2 linked regions of the Methylotuvimicrobium sp. KM2 genome follow. Each later gene encodes a partner of the first gene's protein in a complex. Links are inferred from orthologs where the notes say so. Each region holds a gene or a part of one and is shown in the gene's direction. Other genes may lie near its edges.

Region 1 (4,668 bases):
TGACTGCTTCATGAAATGCGCCCCGATCGCGGAAGGACCACATATAGAGTTTTAGCGATTTGAGTTCGACGCAGAGTTGATTCGGAACATATTCTATCGTTAACGTCGCGAAATCGGGTTGGCCGGTTTTAGGGCACAGACAGGTGAATTCCGGGATGTCGATGCGAATCGTAAAATCCCTGCCGGGTCTTGGGTTGTCGAAGGTTTCGAGCTGTGTGCTGGGTTGTGTCGTCATGTATCGATGATAAAAAGCAAAAATAAAAAGTCGAAGTTAATCCGGATATCGTTAATAATACGCGGTTATTTCCATTTAAACCAAGCAGCATTGTACCAGTAATGAAACTGGAAAAAATCAAACTTTCAGGATTTAAATCGTTCGTCGATCCGACCGTTATCCCGATTGCCGGTAATTTAACCGCGATCGTCGGGCCCAATGGTTGCGGCAAGTCCAATATCATCGATGCGGTTCGCTGGGTGATGGGGGAGAGTTCGGCCAAGCATCTGCGCGGCGGCAGCATGGCCGATGTGATATTTAACGGTTCGGCATCGCGTAAACCGGTCGGCACAGCATCGGTCGAATTAATATTCGATAACAGCGAAGGCAAGGCCGGCGGCGAGTTCGCGAAATACAATACGATTTCGATCAAACGCCAGGTCAGCCGTGACGGGCAATCAATGTATGCTTTAAATAATGCGCGTTGCCGACGCAAGGATATTACCGACTTGTTTTTAGGTACCGGGCTTGGTTCGAGAAGTTATGCGATCATCGAACAGGGTACGATTTCGCGCATGGTCGAGGCCAAACCGGAAGAACTACGCGTGCACATCGAAGAAGCGGCGGGCGTTTCCAAGTATAAGGAGAGACGCCAGGAAACCGAGTCGCGCATGCAGCATACGCGCGAAAACCTGGAGCGTTTGACCGACTTGCGCGATGAAGTCGAAAAACAATTGAAACATCTGCAAAAACAAGCCGAAAAAGCCGAAAAATATACCGGCCTAAAGCAGCAAGAGCGTCAATTCAAATTGGAATTGCTGGCGATGCGCTGGGATGGTTATCATCAATCCTTGCGGAAATTGGATGATCAGTTGCGTGAAGTTGCCGAAGAACATAATCGTTTGTTCGTTTCTTCGCGCGAGACCGACGCCGCGATCGAAGCCGCGCGCGCCGAACATAAGAATCGGCAAGCGGCGATGAATCGCACGCAAGGCGAATATTATCAGACGTCCTCCGAAGTCGGTCGTTTGGAGCAGACGATCAAGTTGAATCAAAAAAGCCATGAGGAGATCGTGGTCGAGATTGACCGGCTCAGGCGGCAGCTCGAGCAATCGGCTAACGAGCTTGAAAACGATCAACTGCAATTGGAGGAAATTAAACAAGCCTTGTTCGAAGCCGATGAAGCATTGGCGCTGAGCCTGGAGCGCGCCGAGGATGCGGACATGGCGCGCCAACAAGCGCAGGATGAAAAAAGCGCTTGGCAACGGCAATGGGAGTCTTATCTTGCGACAAGTTCGGGCGCTAAGGAACAAGCCGAAATCGAACGGGTTAAAATCCAACAGTTGGATAGTCAAAGTCGCCAACTGCAAGGGCGCTTGGATAAATTGTATACCGAGCAGGGCGAATTGACCGCAAGCCATTTACAAACCGCTATCGAAGACTTGTCCGCAACGGTCGAATTACTTCAAGAGCAGCGCGATGAGATGCATGGGCAACTGGAGGATTTATTGGCGCGCATCCAGGAGCAACGTCAACAGCTCAAGCAAAATAATCATGAGTTGCACGGCTTGCGCTCCGAGCTGCATGGCGTCAACGGCAAGATTTCATCGCTGGAGTTGTTGCAGCAACATGCGATGGGGAAGGATAACAAGCATTTGGCTGGATGGTTGGATCGAGCCCAATTGACGGATAATAAACGTCTGGCGGAGTTGCTCGAAGTCGAAAGCGGCTGGGATCATGCGCTTGAAACCGTACTGGGTGCTTATCTCGAGGCGGTTTGCGTTGAGGATGCCGAGTCACTGTTTCCAGTATTGCAAAACCTGACCGAGGATTCGGTGACGCTGTTTGAAACGCGAGAGTTTAAACAACAATTGCAACATACCGCATTGCCGGCCTTGATCGATAAGGTCAAGGCACCTTGGGATTTGCAGGGTTTGTTGACCGGTATTTATTGCGCGGATAATTTGGCCTCTGCGAAGGCGATGGAATCGTCGCTCAAACCTTACGAATCGATTATTCTACCCGACGGCACTTGGATAGGATGCGGTTGGTTACGTATTATTCACAGTAAAGACAGTAAAACCGGTGTTTTGCAACGTGAAAAAGAACTGCGTTCGCTTAAACAGCGCCAATCGGAATTGCAACAACAAATCGAGCAACTCGAGGAGCGGATCGAAGACGCCGAGCAATCCTTGAAAGATGCCGAAGCTCATCGGGAAACCTGGCAGCGAGATGAAAAATCGCTCAGTTCGGAATTATCGGCTAAAAGCGCCGAATTGAGCGCGGAGTCAGCCCGGCACGAGCAGCAACAGCGGCGCTTGGCGCAGGTCCGTCATGAAATCGATGAAATCGTCGCTGAAACCGCCGAACAGGCGGAGATGCAAGCCGAAGCCGAAATAAAATTGCAACAAGCCGAGCAACATTTGTATCGACTAGATGAACAAAAAGAAGCATTGGTAGAGGCTAATCGGGTTTTGCAAACTAAGCTGCAAGCCGCTGAGGCCCGAGCTTCGGAAATTAAGCAACAGGTTTTCAGTTATCAGTCGAAGATTGAATCATTGCGTTCTTCAGAGTCTTTGACGACAAAACAAATCGAACGCTTAAGTCTGCAAAATCGACAAGCCGGCGAGCGTATCGCGGAACTGGAGCAAAAGCTGGTCGACACTGCCGCGCCGATTGACGATGAAAAGCTCTTATTGCAACAATACCGTACCGATAAAGAAAGGCTGGAGAAGGATCTTAAGGCCGCGAGAAAATTACTCGAGGAAACCGAACAAATCATCGCCGGTTTAACCGAGAGGCATACGCAAATTCAGCGCGACTTGGAAAAACAGAAAGCAAGCTTGGATAAGCTCCGTTTCGAGCAGCAAGAGTGTCAGGTTCGGCGGCAAACAATCACCGAACAACTAAATGAAATCGATGCCGAACCTGAGCAGGTATTACAGCAAATACCGGAAGACGCTAATGAAGAGGGCTGGAAATCGAAAGTCGATGTACTGGCAACTCAAATCGATAAGTTGGGTGCGATTAACCTGAGCGCGATCGATGAATATCAAGTTCAGTCGGAACGCCTGAAGTTTCTCGACGATCAGCATGCCGATTTGACCGAAGCCTTGGATACTCTCACGGAAGCGATCAATAAAATAGATAAAGAAAGCCGGCAGCGTTTTAGGGAAACATTCGATAAAATAAACAGCGGTTTGCAAGAAAAATTCCCTAAGCTATTCGGAGGAGGGCAGGCTTACCTAGAATTGACTGAAGTCGATGTATTGGCGGCCGGTGTCAATATCATCGCCCGTCCGCCGGGCAAGCGGAACAGTTCGATTCATTTGTTATCGGGTGGTGAAAAAGCATTAACGGCGGTTGCATTGGTATTTTCTATCTTTGAGCTCAATCCGGCGCCGTTTTGTTTATTGGACGAGGTCGATGCGCCACTGGACGATGCTAACGTGGGCCGTTTTTCGAAAATGGTCGAAGAAATGTCCGCGGCCGTGCAGTTTTTATTTATATCGCATAACAAGGTGACGATGGAGATTGCAAAACAATTGGCAGGTGTTACGATGAGAGAGCCCGGAGTGTCGCGCATGGTCGCGGTGGATATTGAAGAAGCAATGAGTCTGGCGGAAAGCTAATGGATAAAGAAATTTTAAGAATGGTTATTATTGTCATGGGGTTGATTGTGATCGCGGTCATGTTGCTGTGGTCTTATTTCAAAGGCAAAAAATCTCGGCGGGATGGTTTTTATTTCGACGATAAGGAGTCGGTACGGAATATCGATCCGTCGCTGGCCTTGCATCCCGAACACGACGAATTCGACATCGTGCCGCTCGACTCTGCGCAAGGCAAGGATGATTCGGCCGATTTCAAGGATTATTCGACTGAAACACGATACGGCTACGAGTCGGTTAAACAGCCTGATACCGATGCATCGGCTCAGCCGTATCAAACCAAAAAATCGAAAGATCAACTGCCTGCGCTAATTCAATTTAGTTTGATAGCCGCCGAGGATGAAGGGTTTAACGGCACCGATCTGGCCTTGGCTTTCGACAGTGTCGGATTGGTCTACGGTAATATTAAGATTTACGAGCGCTTGGATAGTAGAGGCTTGGTGGATTTCGGCGTGGCTAGCATGGTTGAGCCTGGCATATTCCCTGATCGTGATTTAGAAAAATTCACGACGCCGGGCTTGGTATTTTTTATGCAACCGCGTGAAGTCGATGATCCTGTGTCGGTATTTGATGATTTTATCGAAACGATCGATATATTGGCCGAGGAGCTCGATGGCGTGCCGTGGGACGATCAGCGCCAACCGCTGACCGACGAAACGGTTGAAGTGTTGAGGAATCGCTTGTCGTTGGGCAATTGATCAAAAGGGCTCGAAACGAACGAACGTCTCGAGCCCTTTTGTTAGCTTTATTGCAGTCTCGGTTTCCCGACAATAAATAATTTATTGA
Region 2 (2,998 bases), 1.8 Mb from region 1 along the record:
GATAACGACGCCTATCGGTTGATCAAGGCATTGACGCCGGGGCCGTTCACTTTTATCCTGAATGCTACGCGCGAAGTGCCGCGCCGCTTGCAACATCCTAAGAAAAAAACCATAGGCATTCGGGTGCCTGATCACGCGATCGCCTCATTACTCGTGGAGACTATTGGAGTGCCGTTGTTCAGCTCGACGCTGGTCTTGCCGGGCGAGTCGTCGGCTCTAACCGATCCCTATGAAATTCGCGATCGGCTCGAGCATGAACTCGATCTCGTAATCGATGCCGGTATCGTGCCGGACGAACCGACTACAATTATTGAATGTTCGGGAAAAAATCTCGAAATTATCAGGCAAGGAAAAGGCCAAGCACCGATGCTGGACTAACCGAGAAATCCCTCTATGATGAACGAATTGTCTTTGATCCAGCGTATTATCGTCTGGGTTATTCCGGTGATTTTCGCGATTACCGTACATGAAACCGCTCACGGTTGGGTCGCCAAAAAATACGGCGACAACACCGCTAAAATGCTCGGTCGATTGACCTTGAACCCGTTGAAACACATCGACCCGGTCGGTACGATTCTTCTGCCCGGCATATTGTTATTGACCGGAACCGGTTTTATATTCGGCTGGGCAAAGCCGGTACCCGTCGATGCGCGAAATTTCAAGAATCCGCGGCAGGATATGGCCATCGTCGCATTGGCGGGTCCGGTATCGAATTTACTGATGGCTGTGGGGTGGGCGTTGATCGCTCGAGCGGGTGTGACGATCAATGTCGATTTCATGACACAGCCGATGATCTATTGGGGCATTGCGGGGATATCGATCAATCTGGTGCTGGCACTGATTAATCTGATACCGATACCGCCTTTGGATGGCAGTCGCGTCGTTTCCGGCATTTTGCCGAACCGATGGGCTTGGCAATACAACAAATTAGAGCGTTACGGTTTTTTGATATTATTGCTGATGTTATTTACCGGTACATTGAATGTCATACTGGGTTATCCGATGTTTTTGGCGCAAAATATGTTTTTTTCATTAGCTGGGTTGGGGTGAGGGTTTTGATCGGTTTTCGGTTAAGGTGATCTATTGACGATGCAAGTAGCGCAAGCGGAAGATTTACCCCCGGTCGAAGAAGTACTGGCTATCGTTCAGGGATCGCCGTTCATGGAGTTTCCCGAGGATCTTTATATACCGCCCGATGCGCTGCGAGTCTTTCTCGATACCTTTGAAGGACCGCTGGATTTGTTGCTCTATCTGATCCGGAGGCAGAATCTCGATATTCTGAATATTCCGATCGCGCAGATTACTCGTCAATACATCGGTTACATCGATATGATGACCGAGCTTAGGCTCGAATTGGCCGCCGAATATCTTGTCATGGCGGCACTGTTGGCTGAAATTAAATCGCGCATGTTACTGCCTAGGCAGGTCGCCGAAGAAGAGGATGATGATGAAGATCCGAGAGCCTTATTGATCCGAAGGTTGCAGGAATATGAGGTCATTAAAAAGGCGGCCGAGGACATCGATGGCATGTCGAGGCTGGAGCGTGATCTGTTTATTGCCAAGGCCGACGTATCGATGATTGAAATCGAACGCCCGTTACCTGATATTCAATTGCGGGAAATGTTATTGGCTTTGCAAGACGTATTAAAGCGTGCCGACCAATTAAGCCATCATCAGATTGTTAGGGAGCCATTATCGGTTCGAGAGCGCATGTCGAGCGTCTTGGAGAGGCTCAAAGGTGGGGAAGGGGTCATTTTCAATCGATTGTTTCTGACTCAAGAAGGGCGCCATGGCGTCGTCGTGACTTTTTTGGCTATTCTCGAGCTCAGTAAAGAAGGCTTGATTGAAATCATTCAACACGAACCTTTGACCGAAATCGTGGTCAGAGCGGTTGCTGCAAGTGCTTAAATTTTAATAAGATTCTCGCGCAAAGGCGCAGAGGAATTTTGCTGTTACCCAAGCTCCAGCTTGGGTAACCTGATCAGGAAGCTCTAGCTTCCCGACAAACAAAGAAGATTGAACGAGAAGGTCGGGGTTGATTAAGAGTGTGCGGAGCTTGTGACGGTCTCATGAAGCCGGAGCTTCCGGAGTGTCTTTCCCAAGTTGGAGCTTAGGAAAGAGCGAGATATGGGGTGGCCGTTTTTAGCTTGATGCGTATGGGTTGCAACCCCGTCTTAAATGTTTCGACCCTGCTAAAGCAATCCAAGATATTTGGGGACAAACCGAAACATTGGGGACGGGTTAAATAATTCGTCCCGCAGAAGGGGTTGAATTACCGAATTCGTAAAACCACCTCTACGCCCTTTCGCATCTGCGCGAGGAAAAATTTAACAATACGTATAGTCTTAAAAAAAGCAACTTTCTAGCAACTCTCGTGGATATCAAACGAATCGTCGAAGCCCTGTTATTCGCATCGGATAAACCGATGACGGTCAAACAACTCCAGCAAACTTTTCCCGAACTCGAACAGCCCGAAATCGAAACTCTGCAAAAAGCCGTTGACGAAATTGTAGAAGATTATGCATCGCGGCCTGTCGCCTTGAAAAAAGTCGCTAGCGGTTACCGTTTTCAGGTTAAGCCGGAATTATCATTTTGGGTCGGACGCTTATTCGAGGAAAAACCGCCTAGATATTCCAGAGCTTTGTTGGAGACGCTGGCGATTATTGCCTACCGTCAACCGGTCACGAGAGGCGATATCGAAGATATTCGCGGTGTTGCAGTCAGTTCGAATATTATTCGCACGCTTCTTGAACGCGAATGGATCAGGATTATTGCGCATAAAGAAGTGCCGGGGCGCCCCGCGCTGTATGGAACGACTAAACAATTTTTGGACTATTTCGATTTATCTTCCTTGCATGAGCTTCCGACATTACAGGAAATCAAAGAATTGGATTTATCGGTAGCCAGTAATCAGCAACTAATGCAGGAACAGAGTGAACAGCAAGAAAACAACCGACCAGAAGTCACAGAACAAGGGCAGGAATCCGAATTTAAAGCA

What was found. Proteins that work in one complex are often made in the same cells at the same time.
Region 2: the proteins of smc (region 1) and WJM45_RS16440 are in contact, whole or in part, in a crystal structure (PDB 3ZGX), measured with the Bacillus subtilis proteins. The link is inferred for Methylotuvimicrobium sp. KM2 from one-to-one orthologs.

What each region holds. Positions count from the first base shown.
Region 1 is NZ_CP150634.1:2,083,334-2,088,001, forward strand. Bases 32-4,046 are described here. They hold smc (chromosome segregation protein SMC), read left to right. Parts: upstream 32-336; coding sequence 337-3,846; downstream 3,847-4,046. Other genes in these bases: queF (preQ(1) synthase), read right to left, coding at 32-235; WJM45_RS08860 (cell division protein ZipA C-terminal FtsZ-binding domain-containing protein), read left to right, coding at 3,846-4,046. Outside these bases: more of queF, read right to left, coding at 1-31; more of WJM45_RS08860, read left to right, coding at 4,047-4,580; small metal-binding protein SmbP, read right to left, coding at 4,662-4,668. UniProt on the Bacillus subtilis protein: Required for chromosome condensation and partitioning.
Region 2 is NZ_CP150634.1:3,915,154-3,918,151, reverse strand. It holds WJM45_RS16440 (ScpA family protein), read left to right. Parts: upstream 1-1,089; coding sequence 1,090-1,908; downstream 1,909-2,998. Other genes in the region: scpB (SMC-Scp complex subunit ScpB), read left to right, coding at 2,375-2,998; WJM45_RS16445 (site-2 protease family protein), read left to right, coding at 394-1,050; WJM45_RS16450 (L-threonylcarbamoyladenylate synthase), read left to right, coding at 1-378. UniProt on the Bacillus subtilis protein: Participates in chromosomal partition during cell division. May act via the formation of a condensin-like complex containing Smc and ScpB that pull DNA away from mid-cell into both cell halves.